DNA from 3 places in the Shewanella sp. Shew256 genome. Region 1 is predicted to be linked to each of the others. Evidence: predicted binding sites of a transcription regulator. Region 1 holds the regulator's gene; each other region holds the start of a gene.

Region 1 (5,064 bases):
GAGCTGCCATTGCTGAGCGGTAAAATCGATAAAGGCGCGCACTAGCGCTTGTTGGTAGCTGCGAGATAAGTACACGGCCCAGAGGGTTTGGCCTGGCGCCGTGTATTCGGGGAGCACTTCTTGCAGTTGACCGCTGGCCAGATATTGATTAGCTAAGTCACAGGGCAAGTAGGCAATGCCATGCCCACGCAATGCGGCGCTGACCAGCACTCCCATTTCATTGGCCATCAGATTCCCCATAGGTTTAATCAGCTCACTCTGTTGCTCCTTGAGTAGCTGCCAATGTTGCTGCGAACTATGGATAAGGCAATTATGGCTGAGCAGATCGTTAGGGAGGGTTAACGGCTCGGCTTGAGCCAAGTAACTGGGCGCAGCACATAAAACGGCATCAATGCTCATCAGTTTACGGGCGATTAGATTCTCATCTGGCTGCTCGGTATAGCGCAGTGCTACGTCCACCCGCTCATCCACCAACTGGGCAAAACTGTCCGACATTAACAGCTGAATATTGACCTTAGGATGCAATTTTATAAAGCGATCGACCACATCAAACAGACTGTGCTGCCCAAGTCCGACGGGTGTGGCAATACGAATACTGCCGACTAATTCAGTGTTATGACTATGGGCGCGGCTTTCCATTGCGGCGACTTCACTGAGCACCCGCTGACAATATTGCAGGGCTTCTTCACCCTGCAAGGTCAGGCTAACGCTGCGGGTGGTGCGGTGTAGCAGGCGTAAACTGAGCCACTGCTCAATTTCTTGAATATGGCGAGAAACCTGTAAACGACTGAGATCGAGGTGTTCTGCGGCCTTAGTAAAGCTGCCACAGTTAGCCACTTCGATAAAGCTACGCATAGCGGCGATTTTATCCATATATAATTACACCAATTAGTATCTCAATCTGAAACAATCCTGCTCATTTATCGATATTTATCACGCTAAGTATCGCAAGTAAACTGGTCTCAATTTAAATCAGCAGTGAGACTTATCAAATGAAAATTGCAGTATTAGGTGCATCGGGTTGGATTGGCGGAACCATTTTAAATGAAGCCTTAAGCCGTGGTCATGACGTCGTTGCCTTAGTGCGTGACCCAAGCAAGCTTGGTGAAACGGCGGCAGAAGTGCGTAGTGTTGACCTGATTCAGCCATTAACCGCTGAAACCTTTGCAGGCGTGGATGTGTTAATTGCTTCAGTGGGCGGCCGCGCCGAGCAGAATCACGGCTTAGTGGCGAAAACAGTTAATAATCTATTAGCCGTATTGCCACAGGCTAAAGTGCCACGTTTATTGTGGGTCGGTGGGGCAGGTAGTCTAGAAGTGGCACCGGGAGTAACTTTGGTTTCAAGCCCAGATTTCCCGTCTGCCTATAAGGATGAAGCTCTGGCTCAAGGTGAAGCATTAAAGGCATTTCGCGCCGCCAACACCACTGTTAACTGGACTTTTGTCAGCCCAGCGGCAGAGATCTACCCTGGTGCAAGCGAAGGCTCTTACCGTTTAGGTGGCGATAGTTTCTTTACCGATGCAAATGGCCGTAGCCGGATTTCGGTGAGTGATTACGCCAAAGCCATGCTCGATGAAGCAGAAAAAGCGGCGCATCCCAATCAAAGGATCAGTGTGGCTTACTAAAGCTGAGGAGATTCGGCTAAATACTGTAACGTAAGTGGGACACAAGCCCTGAAATTAGGGTAATCCTGGACTGAAAAGCGTACAGTGGAAATAGAACAGGTCAGCAAGCTGACCTGTTTTTTTATTCTGCGTAGTTGAATAAAGATTTGATGGTTTCCAAGGTATCGGCGATATCTTGAATGCTAGATGGACAAATAAAGATAGTATCGTCACCCGCAATGGTTCCCAAAATCCCTTCAGGTTTACCGATGGAGTCTAACAAACGAGCAATTAATTGTGCGGCGCCTGGGCTAGTGCGGACAACAATCATCGCTTGGTTATGGTCAACATCGAGTACTAAATTCTTTAACGGGCTGCCCGCAGTGGGCACGCCTAATTCGGCAGGTAAGCAATAAACCATCTCCTGCTTAGCGTTGCGGGTGCGCACGGCACCGAACTTGCTGAGCATACGAGACACTTTAGATTGGTTTATATTAGTAAAGCCTTCTGCTTGCAAGGCGGTGACGATTTCACTCTGGGAGCCAAAGCGCTCCTCTTTTAAAATCGCCTTAAAAATTCTAACAAGGTCATCCTGATTCTTGGTCGTTTGCATAGTCTTATTCTTTATTCAAAAAAACAGGCTTATTCTGAATAGTTTTGGTTAAACTGTCAACAAATAACCACAATGACTGAATAAAAATGCAATTAACTCAATTTATGCTAATTCATTTATAAATGTATTTGTTGAACTAGAGTAAATATTCAACATTGCAACGCGCTGTTTTAGTAAATCTTTGAATCAACGACTAAGGGATAATTGAAATTAGCGTGACATTCCAGTAATGTGACGCCAACGCAAATTAGATCCATGTCACAATATCCGAGAAATAACGGAGATAACTATGAAAGTTGCTGTACTTGGTGCTGCTGGTGGTATCGGCCAGGCTCTTGCCCTACTGTTAAAAACTCAATTACCTGCGGGTTCTCAACTGTCTCTATACGATATCGCACCGGTAACTCCGGGTGTTGCGGTTGACTTGAGCCATATCCCAACTGCGGTTGAAATCAAAGGTTTTGCTGGTGAAGATCCAACGCCTGCCCTCGTGGGTGCTGACGTTGTGCTTATCTCTGCTGGCGTTGCACGTAAACCTGGTATGGATCGTTCAGATCTGTTCAATATCAACGCAGGTATCGTTCGCAACCTGATCGAGAAAGTGGCTGTTACTTGCCCTAAAGCGCTCGTGGGTATTATCACTAACCCAGTAAACACTACAGTTGCTATTGCTGCTGAAGTGCTGAAAAAAGCAGGTGTTTACGATAAGAACCGTTTATTCGGCGTGACCACTCTGGACGTTATCCGTTCTGAGACTTTCATCGCTGAATTAAAAGGCTTAAACGTTGCTGACGTTAAAATCAACGTGATCGGCGGCCACAGTGGCGTGACTATTCTGCCATTACTGTCTCAAGTTGAAGGCGTGACTTTCTCTGATGAAGAAGTGGCTTCTTTAACTAAACGTATCCAAAACGCGGGTACTGAAGTGGTTGAAGCTAAAGCCGGTGGCGGCAGCGCGACGCTGTCTATGGGTCAAGCGGCATGCCGTTTCGGTATGTCTCTGGTTCGTGGTCTGCAAGGCGAAGCTAACATCGTTGAATGTGCTTACGTTGACGGCGGCAGCGAGCACGCTGAATTCTTCGCTCAACCAGTATTGTTAGGCAAAAACGGTATCGAAAAAGTACTGCCTTACGGTGAAGTGAGCGCATTCGAAGCTAACGCCCGTGATTCTATGTTAGATACGCTGAAAGGCGATATCAAACTAGGCGTTGATTTCGTTAAGTAATTCTTCTGAATTATGAGAAAACGGAGCCGAATGGCTCCGTTTTTTTATGCTTTAAACTTTGTTCTCTAAACAGGGGTTCTTAATCTTGAGTCTCGCTACTTAGGCAGTTGGCATTGGCTGTCGCAGCGGGCTTTACCCGTCAGTAGATAGGAAATACGGTATCTGTGCTTGGCGAATCTCAGGTAGCACCAATCCGCGATAGGTTTGATAAGCGGTAAGCGTAGCGCTTGTACCCAAGGGCGAGTGCCTGTTAGCGCCCATGCTTTGCAGGTGACATCGAGTCCGAGCAGCACTTGGCCGGAGGCGGTTTCGCCATGGAGAATGGTATTGGCGTAGTCTTTATCGATATAGCTGAATCTTGAGCTGAAATTGTCAGCATTAAGATCCACCAGTTCAATTCTGTCGTGGGGATCGCGCGCTTTGAGTTGGTGCATTTCGGCGCTACATAATGGGCAATTGCCATCGAAAAAAATCCGCAGTTCCATTAGGTCTACCTCTTACTGTGTGTCCCTGAGTATACGCAGTTGTCAGGCATTTAGATCGACATGTTTACGGTTTTAATTGTTATACACTCTTGGCTAGAGGCATTAAGCTATTGCGATGAGTGACGTGATTGTGTGATTACGTGATTGTGCGATTAACAATCTGCCAAATGCGTTTGCTTTTAATCAGTGCTTGGCAAATAACAGGATGGATATGACAGCTCCCATTATTATCACTGGCGTGGGTAAACGTATTGGTTACGCCCTCGCGAAACACTTGCTCGCCCAAGGGCACAAGGTGATTGGCACCTATCGCAGCCATTATCCCAGCATCGATGAGTTGCAGTCTTTGGGCGCGACCTTAATCCAATGCGACTTTTACGATAATGCGCAGCTCCAAACCCTGATTGAGCAATTGAGCCAATACCCCAAAATCCGCGCTATTATCCATAATGCCTCTGACTGGTTGCCAGACAACAGCCCAAGCCTTGCCCCCCATGAGGTGATGCAGCGCATGATGCAGGTGCATGTGAGCGTACCCTATCAAATAAACCTAGCCTTAGCCTCGCAATTACGTGCGGGAGCCGAGGGTGAGATTGGCGCCAGCGATATTATCCATTTCACTGACTATGTGGCCGAAAAGGGCAGTGCCAAGCACATGGCTTATGCGGCCAGTAAAGCGGCGCTAGAGAATTTAACCTTATCTTTTGCGGCTAAATTAGCGCCCGAGGTCAAAGTGAATGCGATCGCTCCGGCGATGATCCTTTTTAATCCAAGTGATGATGAAGCCTATCGGCAAAAGACCTTGGCTAAGGCTATCTTGCCAAAAGAAGCTGGAAATCAGGAGATTATTGCCTTAGTGGATTATCTGTTGGCGAGCCGCTATGTCACGGGGCGCAGCCATCATGTCGATGGTGGGCGGCATTTAAGGTAAAGAAAAATCTAGAACGGCCTGCGGCCTCTAGAACGCCATTGCATGGCTCTAGAATCTAGATTCAATCAAGAAGAAGTCGTTATGGTGCGATGCTCTGCTTTTTCTAGCAGCGAAGCGCTCTAGCTTCTAGCTCCTACTTTTCAAAACTCCCATACTCGACTTGGGGTGATGATAGCGGGTAAGGGCACATCCCAATGTTCGCATGG
Region 2 (5,064 bases), on a different contig from region 1:
AATAACATCACCACACTCTTACCGTCCAGCGCATGACGATACTCAGCGGGATTCGCTTTAATCGTCTTGGCTAAGGTAATCAGATCCAGCAACTGTTGCTGGGTTAACTCTTTTATCGATAGTAAATGCTTCATAACCTACTCCGCTTATGGTTGGATTTGTGTGCCCACGGCCTCACCTTTTGCTAATGCGACTAATTGGCTTGCATCACGCCATGAGGCAACTTGAACCGCCTGCCCCATCCACTGCGCCACTTCGAGCGCAGCTTCTACTTTTACTTTCATTCCCTTTTCGATCACGCCTTGCTTCACCAGCTCAGCAATCTGCTTACCATTCAGTGAAGGGATTAATTGACCTTTACCATCAAGCACGCCAGACACATCCGATAGCAGCACCAACTTGCCACCGACCAACTTAGCTAATACCGTCGCCGCTTGGTCGGCGTTCACGTTCAGCATTTGGCCATCGTCCATCATGGCAATCGAGCTACAAATCGGCATCCAACCTTGGGACAGAATAAACTTGAGGTAAGTGGCGTCTTTAGGAGAAACCTCGCCCACTAACCCTAAACGCTCATCTTTGATCTTGGCCGATACTGTGTTGCCATCGGCTAAGCTCATGCCAACGCTCACAATCCCGGCTTTAGTCGCTGCGCCTTGGAGGATCTTGTTTGATGTTCCGGCCAATGCACCGGCAATAATCGGCATTTGCTCCGGCGGAGTGACCCGCAAGCCTTCTAGCTTGACGGTTTCCATGCCGTTTGCGGCTAATTGCTCGTCGACCAAACAGCCGCCGCCATGCACCATCAGCACTTGCTGACCATTGGCGATCATTGCTGCTGCGGTATCCATTAAACGCGCCATCCCCATTTCACACTGCAGCAGGGCGCCGCCGACTTTAAGAACTAATACTGAGTTGTTGGTAGACATCTTGACGACTCTCTTAAATAAGGATGAACGGTTAAAGGTTAAAGTGAATCTTTATGCATTGCAGGGCTTGGCTCGCCGCGCCTTTCATCAAATTGTCGATGGCACTGGCAACTACTAAGTAGCCACTGTTCTCATCAAACTTCCAACCTAAGTGGCAATTCGGAGTCAGCACCACATCATCCACCTTCGGGAACTGGTTCTGTTTCACTGTCACCAGCGCAGCTTGGTCATAAACACTGTATGCCGCAGCCACATCGGCGGTGGTGGTGCCCGGTTTTAGCTGAACCGTGATGGTCGCTAAAATGCCGCGCTTGAAGTTGCCAAGGTGCGGCGTGAAGATCACCTCTTGCCCCAGTTGAGTGGCAATCTCGGGTTGATGTCTGTGGCCTAATACGCCGTAGGGTGTAAGGCTCACTTCGCAAAAACTGGTATGCAGCTGCGCCTTACGACCCGCGCCCGTCACACCACTAACCGCATTGATCACTGGATAGGCTGACGTCAGTAAATTCTTTAATGGTTTCAATGCTGTTAATGATGCTGTTGGGTAACAACCTGGCACAGCAATCATCTTAGTCGCGGCGACGTCTTTAGCATTCCACTCGGCTAGACCATAGACAGCCTTGGCCAACACTTCGGGATATTCATGCTCAAAACCGTACCACTTAGGGTACTGCGCCACATCGCTGAAACGATAGGCACCGCTTAAGTCAAACACGGCTAAACCTTGGTTGTAGAACCAAGCCGCTAAATGCAAACTCACCGAATGCTCGGTCGCTAACACCACGGCATCCGCCTCGGCGACGATCTTCGCCTTCGCTTCTTCAGTCAGTGGTGACAGCGCTAAGTCAATGTGGCTGTAGACAGGGTACAAATCTGCTAAAGCTCTACCTTTATCTAAACTATTTTCAGAGACATACAGGCCTTGAATCGATAATTCAGACTCCGCATGGACTAAAGCTGTTAGTTGTGCGCCTGTGTAACCACTGGCACCGATAATGGCGATGTTTTTCATATGTATTTTTATAAACCGAATCAAAGAGACTTAAAGAATAGATGAATAGCGTACACGCACCAGCGTATATCTATGATGACAAGACTATCGTCGTAGGAAATCGTAATGGGTCGTTATTTTATTCACTGACGGCTTAACGCTATACATCATGATATTTACTCTACAGGTCACAAGGGGTGACTCATCTCAACTGCTGGCTAGACTACCACAAAGATCTATTTATGCAATATATGTGAATATATATTTTTATTAAATTTTGCCTTTTATCTGCATTCAAGCACGCTGAGCAAATAACACCATACTTCACTAACTGCTTAATAACTCAGTTATCTATGGATGAAAGACTCAAAAATCAGTCCTTTTTATTAACACCGAAGACACATACCCGCAAAACCGAAAATGATGCAGTTCATATTCACTTCCACTAAACATAATAAAATATTGCGTCAGCTCGCATTTATATTGAATATTCTTCAACAATTATCGTGATTAGTTGCATATCAGATAAGCCAGTCGTATAAGTTATAAGTTCTGCTGTTGACCATTGCCCTCAGTGGTGGGTATTGTGCTAGCGGGCTATATACCCAAGCGACCTGAAGACTCTCATCACCTACAGGTTGTTTGGGTATATTGCGGATTTTTATATTTTTCAATTCGGAGTAACTATGGCAGGTAATGTGGCAGACAATGTGACCGACATGTATGCGTCGTTAAGATCGAACGTGAGTATGTTAGGGCAAATCTTGGGCGATACGATGCGCACCCACCTCGGTGATTCTTTCCTCGAGAAGGTTGAGCAAATTCGTAAACTCGCAAAAGATTCCCGCCGTGGCGATGAAGCAGCACGGGAGCAAATGCTAGAACTGCTCACCGCGCTCCCCGATGAAGAGTTAGTGCCTTTTGCTAAAGCCTTTAACCAATTCCTCAACTTAGCAAACTTATCCGAACAATTTCATACTATTAGCCGTAACTGCGATGAGCTGGTTTGCGTACCGGATCCAGTCGAACAGTTGCTTGGCCGCATGCTGAATGGCCGTATCGATCAAACCAAGATGTTGGATTGCTTAAAAACGCTGGATATCGACTTAGTCCTCACCGCGCATCCAACGGAAATCTCTCGCCGCACACTGATCCAAAAATATGCTGCGATTGTGGATTGCCTCGCCGAGCAAGAAAACAATCAACTGTCCGACAGAGAGCGCCGCCAAATTAACCTGCGTCTGCGTCAGTTAATCGCCCAGATCTGGCACACCAATGAAATTCGCCGTGAACGCCCAACACCAGTGGATGAAGCCCGCTGGGGATTATCGACGATTGAAGAATCCCTCTGGCATGCCGTCCCCGACTTTTTAAGGCAACTCAACGATCAAGTGCAAGATCGCACAGGCCAGCAATTGCCTATCGATATCGCACCAGTGCGTTTCTCAAGCTGGATGGGTGGCGATCGCGACGGCAACCCCTTTGTGACCGCTAAAGTCACCCAAGAAGTGCTAGATCGTAATCGCCATGCCGCCGCCCGTTTATTCCTCAAGGATATTGTGTTACTGGTTGGTGAGTTATCGATGGAAGAAGCCAACAGCGAGCTGATGGCGTTTACCAACAATAGCTGTGAACCCTATCGTTTTGTGCTGCGCTCATTAAGACAAAAACTGCGCGACACCATAGATTACTTAAACGCCCGCATCGAAGGCCACAATCCAGAAGTGGATAAATCGACGCTGATTTGGCAAGAAAGCGACCTGAAAGCGCCGCTAGAGATGCTGTATAAGAGTTTATGTGACTGCGGCATGCGTTTGATTGCTAACGGTTTACTGCTCGACATTCTGCGCCGACTCGCTTGTTTTGGCATCCATATGTTAAGGCTCGACATCCGCCAAGACGCAGGCCGTCACTGCGATGTCCTTGCAGAGTTAACCCGCTATCTAGGTATGGGTGACTTTAACCATTGGGATGAAACTGAAAAACAAGCCTTCTTACTGCGTGAACTCAGTAACCGTCGTCCGCTGATCCCAAGCAACTGGCAACCTTCCGCCGACGTAGCCGAAGTGCTTAACACATGCCGCTTAATTGCTAAGCATCCGGCGAAGGCGTTGGGCTCCTATGTGATCTCGATGGCGAGTAAGCCTTCAGATGTATTAACCGTATTATTGCTGCTCAAAGAAACCGGCTGTACTCACCCAATGCGCGTTGTGCCGCTATTTGAAACTTTAAGCGACTTAAATAACGCCGCCGAGTGTATTACCGCACTGCTCGATATCGACTGGTATCGTGGTTACACCAAAGGCATGCAAGAGGTGATGATCGGCTATTCTGACTCGGCCAAAGACGCGGGTGTAATGGCAGCCGCTTGGGCACAATACCGTGCTCAGGAACAGTTAGTCGCAGTTTGTAAACAGGCTGGCGTTAAGCTGACGCTGTTCCATGGGCGTGGTGGCAGTATTGGTCGTGGCGGCGGCCCAGCTCACAAAGCGATTCTGTCGCAACCGCCCGGCTCTGTTGATGGTCGTATTCGCGTCACCGAGCAAGGTGAGATGATCCGCTTTAAGTTCGGCCTGCCTAAATTGGCGGTACAAAGCTTAGCCCTGTACACCTCAGCGGTGTTAGAAGCGACCTTGCTTCCGCCGCCCGAGCCTAAGCAGGAATGGCGCAATTGTATGGAGCGAATTGCGGAGGAGTCAGTGAGTGCTTACCGCGGTATTGTCCGTGAAGAGCCTGATTTTGTGCCTTATTTCCGTGCAGCCACACCGGAAGTTGAACTGGGCAAACTACCATTAGGTAGTCGCCCAGCCAAACGCCGTGTCGATGGTGGTATCGAGAGCTTACGTGCCATTCCTTGGATTTTTGCTTGGTCACAAAACCGCTTAATGTTGCCAGCATGGCTCGGCGCTGGTGAAGCATTACAGGCTGCCTGCCAACGTGGCGAAATGGGCTTGCTACAGGATATGGAGCGCGAATGGCCCTTCTTTAGCACACGGATTTCCATGCTGGAGATGGTATACGCCAAGGCAGAACCTAACTTGGCGCGTTACTATGAAAGCTGCTTAGTACCGACCAATCTACATCACTTAGGCGAAACTTTACGCCAGCGTTTAGATCTCGGCATTAAAGTGGTGCTGGAGCTAA
Region 3 (5,064 bases), on a different contig from region 1:
GAGGGCTCACCGCCTTTGCAGGGCTCGTCGCTAGTCGTGATGATTGGACTGTGGAGGAGTTACAACAACGGTTGCAAACCTTAGGCACTATCGATATGCGCGTCGATTACCTGCGCCCCGGGCGTGGACAGGTTTTCACAGGCACGGGCAGCGTGATCCGTGCCGGCAATCGCGTCTCGGTATGCCGCATGGAGCTTCACAACGAGCAAGGAACCCATATCGCCTTCGGCACTGGGACCTATATGGTTGGCTAGTCCGTTGTCACACATCGTTTTTTAGAATTTTTTTACCGTATTCAACATCGATAACCTAAAGGGAAACACCTTGATTATTCAGGTGTTTCCCTCTAATTTTTGCAGAGCACTGGTTATTAGAGACATCCTGTAACGAAAAAGGCTGGCGCACACACCTTGAGTCAATTCCCATAGCCTCCTACAATCGCCGTCCTGTTGTCCTTCGAAGATGTCTCATGCCTGATACTGAATACCGCAAAGGGATCCTACTTGCCGTCAGTGCTTACTGTATGTGGGGATTTGCGCCCTTATATTTCAAACTACTCCACCATGTTTCGGCGACCGAAATTTTACTGCATAGGGTGATCTGGTCATTTGTGTTTATGGTGATCATCATGCTGTTTATCGGTGGCTTTGGAAAGCTGCGTCAACTGTTTAAACAACCAAAGCAGTTATTCGTGCTCACCATCACATCCCTGCTGATTGCCGCCAACTGGTTGATTTTTATCTGGGCCGTGAATAACGATCATATGCTCGATGCCAGCTTAGGTTACTTTATTAACCCCCTACTGAATGTGCTGCTCGGCATGCTGTTTTTGGGTGAAAGATTACGTAAGTTGCAATGGTTTGCCGTCGCGCTGGCGAGTGCAGGCGTGCTTATTCAGTTGATTTCATTCGGTTCTATTCCCATTGTCTCCCTCGCCTTAGCGGGCACCTTCGGGGTGTATGCGCTGCTGCGTAAAAAGGTCAATGTGGATGCTAAATCGGGTCTGTTAGTCGAAACCGCCATTCTGCTACCGGTCGCATTGGTTTATCTGGTCGCGACTTTAGATAGCGCCACAGCGAATATGCTCACCAACGATTGGCACCTTAATTTGTTGTTGATGGCAGCGGGGATTGTTACCACGATTCCACTATTGTGTTTTGCCGGTGCAGCGGTACGTATTCCATTGTCTATGCTCGGCTTTTTCCAATATATCGGCCCGAGTATTATGTTTATCCTCGCGGTAACCTTATTCAATGAACCCTTCGATGCCGAGAAGAGCATCACCTTTGGCTTTATCTGGAGCGCCCTGTTGGTGTTCACATTCGATATGGCCTATAAACGCAAAACGGCGCAATAACATCACGCCGCAGCCGACAGTTGCAAAAATAGTGGTTAAGTGAGCATGTACTTAACAGCTATTTTTGTAGCTGGGTAATAAACCTTTCGCCCTCGGGCACAGACAAAAGCAGATTGTAGCCTCGCGTCGTTGGCACTAGCACTAGTTCGGATTTATCCGTCACAGCCACAAATGCCTTACCCTTCCCTTTTAGATTAAACCAGCCGAGTTGAAATCCTGGCATACCGATACCATTGGTTTTAAAGCTAGGTGCTAAATCCGCCTCCTGCTTCAAATCGATAATGCGCGCCTGTTCGACCAGCAGCTCTGAGCGTACTAACTGCACTTTATAGAAGGGAATATCGAGTTTTAGCTCGGTGTCGGTTAATGCGATTTCAGCATTATGGGATTGATAAAACACCCAAGAAAATCCGCCAATCATCACTAACAAGATGCCTAAGCTCGCCGATTTCGCCACTTTCGGCATAGGTTTAACCCACAACATCCACAGTACGCCAGCCAAACCTAACAACAAGATAATAAAGCTTAAAATGGAGGTTTGAGTCAGAGGCGCGAGGGAGAAAAACTGAGTCACCATGGTGGGCAGTCCTTAAGGTAGAAAAGCTTAATCTGCCAACAAAGACATATTATGTCAATAAAAATGCCAGCGCTAGGCTGGCATCTTATCAAGCGTGCAAAGCTTACAGATCGAGGGCGAGAATTTTAGAGCGGCGCTGGTAGTTATACAGCTGCTTTTTCTTCTGCGGTAAGGCTTCCACATCTTCAATCACAAAGCCATGCTCTAAGAACCAGTGAATGCTGCGGGTAGTCAAGGCAAACAAACGGGAATAACCGCGGCTACGCGCCTGACCTATGATGTTTTTCAGCAGCAAACTGCCCCTATCTGCATCGCGATAATCTGGGTGCACCACCAAACAGGCAAACTCCCCGGCGTTATCCTCCTCGAAGGGATACAGGGCCGCACAGCCAATGACTAAGCCATCACGCTCAATCAACATAAACTGCTCGATCTCAATCTCAAGCTGCTCACGACTGCGGCGCACCAAAATGCCTTGTTCTTCCAAGGGGCGAATTAAGTTTAGTACGCCGCCAATATCGCTAATCGATGCGCGGCGCAGACGCTCAGCGCTTTCTGTTACGATTTGCGTACCTATGCCCTCACGGGAAAACAACTCCTGCAGCAAAGCACCGTCATCGAGATAACTGACCAAATGACAACGGGGCACACCATTGCGGCACGCATCAATACTCGCCTTGAGAAAAGCCATAGTACCCACACAGGCCGAACCTTGCTCAGCAAGCTTAGTCAGAATGTTTTGCGCGTCATTTGGCATTAATTCGGCAATCACATCGCCATTGCGATCGAGGATGCCGTTTTGCGAACTAAAGCCAATCATCTTGTCGGCCTTCAGCTTGATCGCGACTTGAGTGGCAATCTCTTCGGCGGTGAGGTTAAAACTCTCGCCAGTGACCGATGCAGCAATCGGCCCCATCAACACAATACAGTGGTTATCGAGCTGACGCTTAAGCCCTTGAGTATCGATACGGCGCACTTTGCCGCTTAAACAAAAATCCACGCCGTTATCGACCCCTAGAGGCTGGGCAATCACAAAGTTACCGCTGACTAAGTTGATTTGCGCGCCTTGCATCGGCGTATTACTGAGGCTCATCGATAAACGCGCGGTGATATCAAACTGCAATGCGCCCGCGACCTGCTTGATCACTTTAAGCGAGTCTTCATCGGTGATACGTACACCTTCGTGGTAGGCGGGTTCAATCCCATTGGCTGCCAACGCCGCATCGATTTGCGGCCTCGCGCCATACACCAACACCACTTTAATGCCTAAACTGTGCAACAGGGCCACGTCATTCAAAATGCCGCGAAATTGATTTTGTGCTAAAGCCTCGCCACCCAACATCACCACAAAGGTTTTCCCTCTATGGGCATTGACGTAAGGGGCAGAATGACGAAATCCATCAACCAGTTCAGTGGTACGCACGCGTTGTTTACACCTCATATTTGAGCTGGCAATGCCAACATGACACACCAGGAGTGAATGACTAAAACACGCGTATAGTATTGCATTTTAATTCACCAATAAAGAATTTATTCTCATTAAAATGCAGTTTTAATACAATAAAATGCTTATATTTTCAAAAAATTGCATTTTTGATGAATGATCACATTTTTTTAACTCGATATCATTTAGCTGCACTGGCCAAGTATGGGACAGATTTATCTCAACTTGATGACGAGAAGCCAAAAAAGACCAAAAAAAAGCCCCTTAGATAAGGGGCTTTTCTCGAAACACTAAACAAGGATTACTTGATTTTTGCTTCTTTGTAGATAACGTGCTGACGAATAACTGGATCAAATTTTTTGATTTCCATTTTTTCTGGCATGTTACGCTTGTTTTTTTCAGTTGTGTAGAAGTGACCAGTTTTAGCTGTAGAAACTAATTTGATCTTCTCACGATTACCTTTAGCTTTAGCCATGATCTATTACACCTTCTCGCCACGGGCACGAAGTTCAGCAACAACAACTTCAATACCTTTCTTATCGATCAGACGGATACCTTTAGTAGATACACGTAACTGTACGAAACGTTTTTCTTCTTCTAACCAGAAACGGTGGTTTTGCAGGTTAGGTAAAAAACGACGACGGGTCGCGTTTTTTGCGTGCGAACGGTTGTTACCAACCATCGGCTTCTTGCCAGTAACTTGGCATACTCTTGACATGTCAGTCTTCTCCAAAAAACAATTTTAACGCTCGAGCATTAATGTACCTCGTATGGCCGTCGCCCGAGGCACAAAGAGGGCGCATTTTATACACGATCATAGAGGTAAGATCAAGCGTTAGATTAATTAATCCAGCCTCGTTCCGCGAAGGAAACTATCTCTCGATCACCAACAACCATATGGTCCAGTAAGGATACGTCTATGGTTGCTAACGCATTTTTTAATCGCTCAGTTATTCGTCTGTCAGCCTGACTGGGCTCGGCAATACCAGACGGATGATTGTGACACACTATGACGGCAGCAGCCTTTTTCTCCAGCACTAGGCTCACCACTTCACGTGGATACACCGAAGCTGAATCTATTGTTCCGCGGAATAATTCGACGAATTGAATCACTCTATGCTGGCTATCCAGCAGCAAAATTGCGAACACTTCATAGGAGCGGTCAGCTAATTGTCTCATTAAATAATCCCGAGTTAAATCGGGATTTGTCAAAACCTGACCTCTCTGCAGGTTTTCTTGTGCCACACGCCTCGCTAATTCAGCCGCGGCTTGAAGCTGGGCGTATTTTACAGGTCCCACGCCCGGAAGTCGACACACCTGATGCTTTGGTGCGCAAAGTAAGCTTCTTAATCCACCAAATTCATGAATGAGTGAGCGTGCAAGGTCGACCGCATTCAATCCGCTCAGCCCATTTCGCAGTAAAACAGCCAGTAATTCTGCATCCGAGAGATGGGCGGCGCCTTTTACTAATAATTTATCCCGCGGGCCTTCGCCCTCGGGCCAATCCTTAATCGCCATACGACCTCCTTGTCAGCGCGAATTTTCACTTTAGACAAGTATGGACGAGTTTTTTTGAACTGGGACAGTCACGCCAATTAGTCGCTTTGTGGTATGGTTGGCGACATTATTTCAATCTCGGATGATGTCTGTGAGCCTGATAACGAAAAACGTCCTACTGGGTATTGG

The links. Region 1 encodes ArgR, which controls arginine synthesis, uptake and breakdown. Its sites were predicted from a motif close to ANTGAATANNTATTCANT; they were not measured.
Region 2: argC (N-acetyl-gamma-glutamyl-phosphate reductase) is a predicted target of ArgR. The motif match lies at 2,173-2,190, and genes of this name have one in related genera.
Region 3: argA (amino-acid N-acetyltransferase) is a predicted target of ArgR. The motif match lies at 3,437-3,454, and genes of this name have one in related genera.

Annotation. Positions count from the first base shown of each region.
Region 1 covers NZ_NAJR01000001.1:258,243-263,306, forward strand. The annotation lists gene B5P39_RS01135 (LysR family transcriptional regulator) at 1-873, opposite strand, end outside; gene B5P39_RS01140 (NAD(P)-dependent oxidoreductase) at 993-1,625, shown strand; gene argR (transcriptional regulator ArgR) at 1,747-2,217, opposite strand; gene mdh (malate dehydrogenase) at 2,507-3,442, shown strand; gene B5P39_RS01155 (thiol-disulfide oxidoreductase DCC family protein) at 3,538-3,927, opposite strand; gene folM (dihydromonapterin reductase) at 4,139-4,858, shown strand; gene B5P39_RS01165 (5-formyltetrahydrofolate cyclo-ligase) at 4,999-5,064, opposite strand, start outside.
Region 2 covers NZ_NAJR01000009.1:2,504-7,567, reverse strand. The annotation lists gene B5P39_RS15890 (ornithine carbamoyltransferase) at 1-134, opposite strand, end outside; gene argB (acetylglutamate kinase) at 147-929, opposite strand; gene argC (N-acetyl-gamma-glutamyl-phosphate reductase) at 961-1,941, opposite strand; gene ppc (phosphoenolpyruvate carboxylase) at 2,607-5,064, shown strand, end outside.
Region 3 covers NZ_NAJR01000009.1:145,093-150,156, reverse strand. The annotation lists gene B5P39_RS16535 (thioesterase family protein) at 1-254, shown strand, start outside; gene rarD (EamA family transporter RarD) at 470-1,357, shown strand; gene B5P39_RS16525 (PH domain-containing protein) at 1,416-1,934, opposite strand; gene argA (amino-acid N-acetyltransferase) at 2,038-3,357, opposite strand; gene rpmG (50S ribosomal protein L33) at 3,680-3,853, opposite strand; gene rpmB (50S ribosomal protein L28) at 3,860-4,096, opposite strand; gene radC (RadC family protein) at 4,219-4,896, opposite strand; gene coaBC (bifunctional phosphopantothenoylcysteine decarboxylase/phosphopantothenate--cysteine ligase CoaBC) at 5,018-5,064, shown strand, end outside.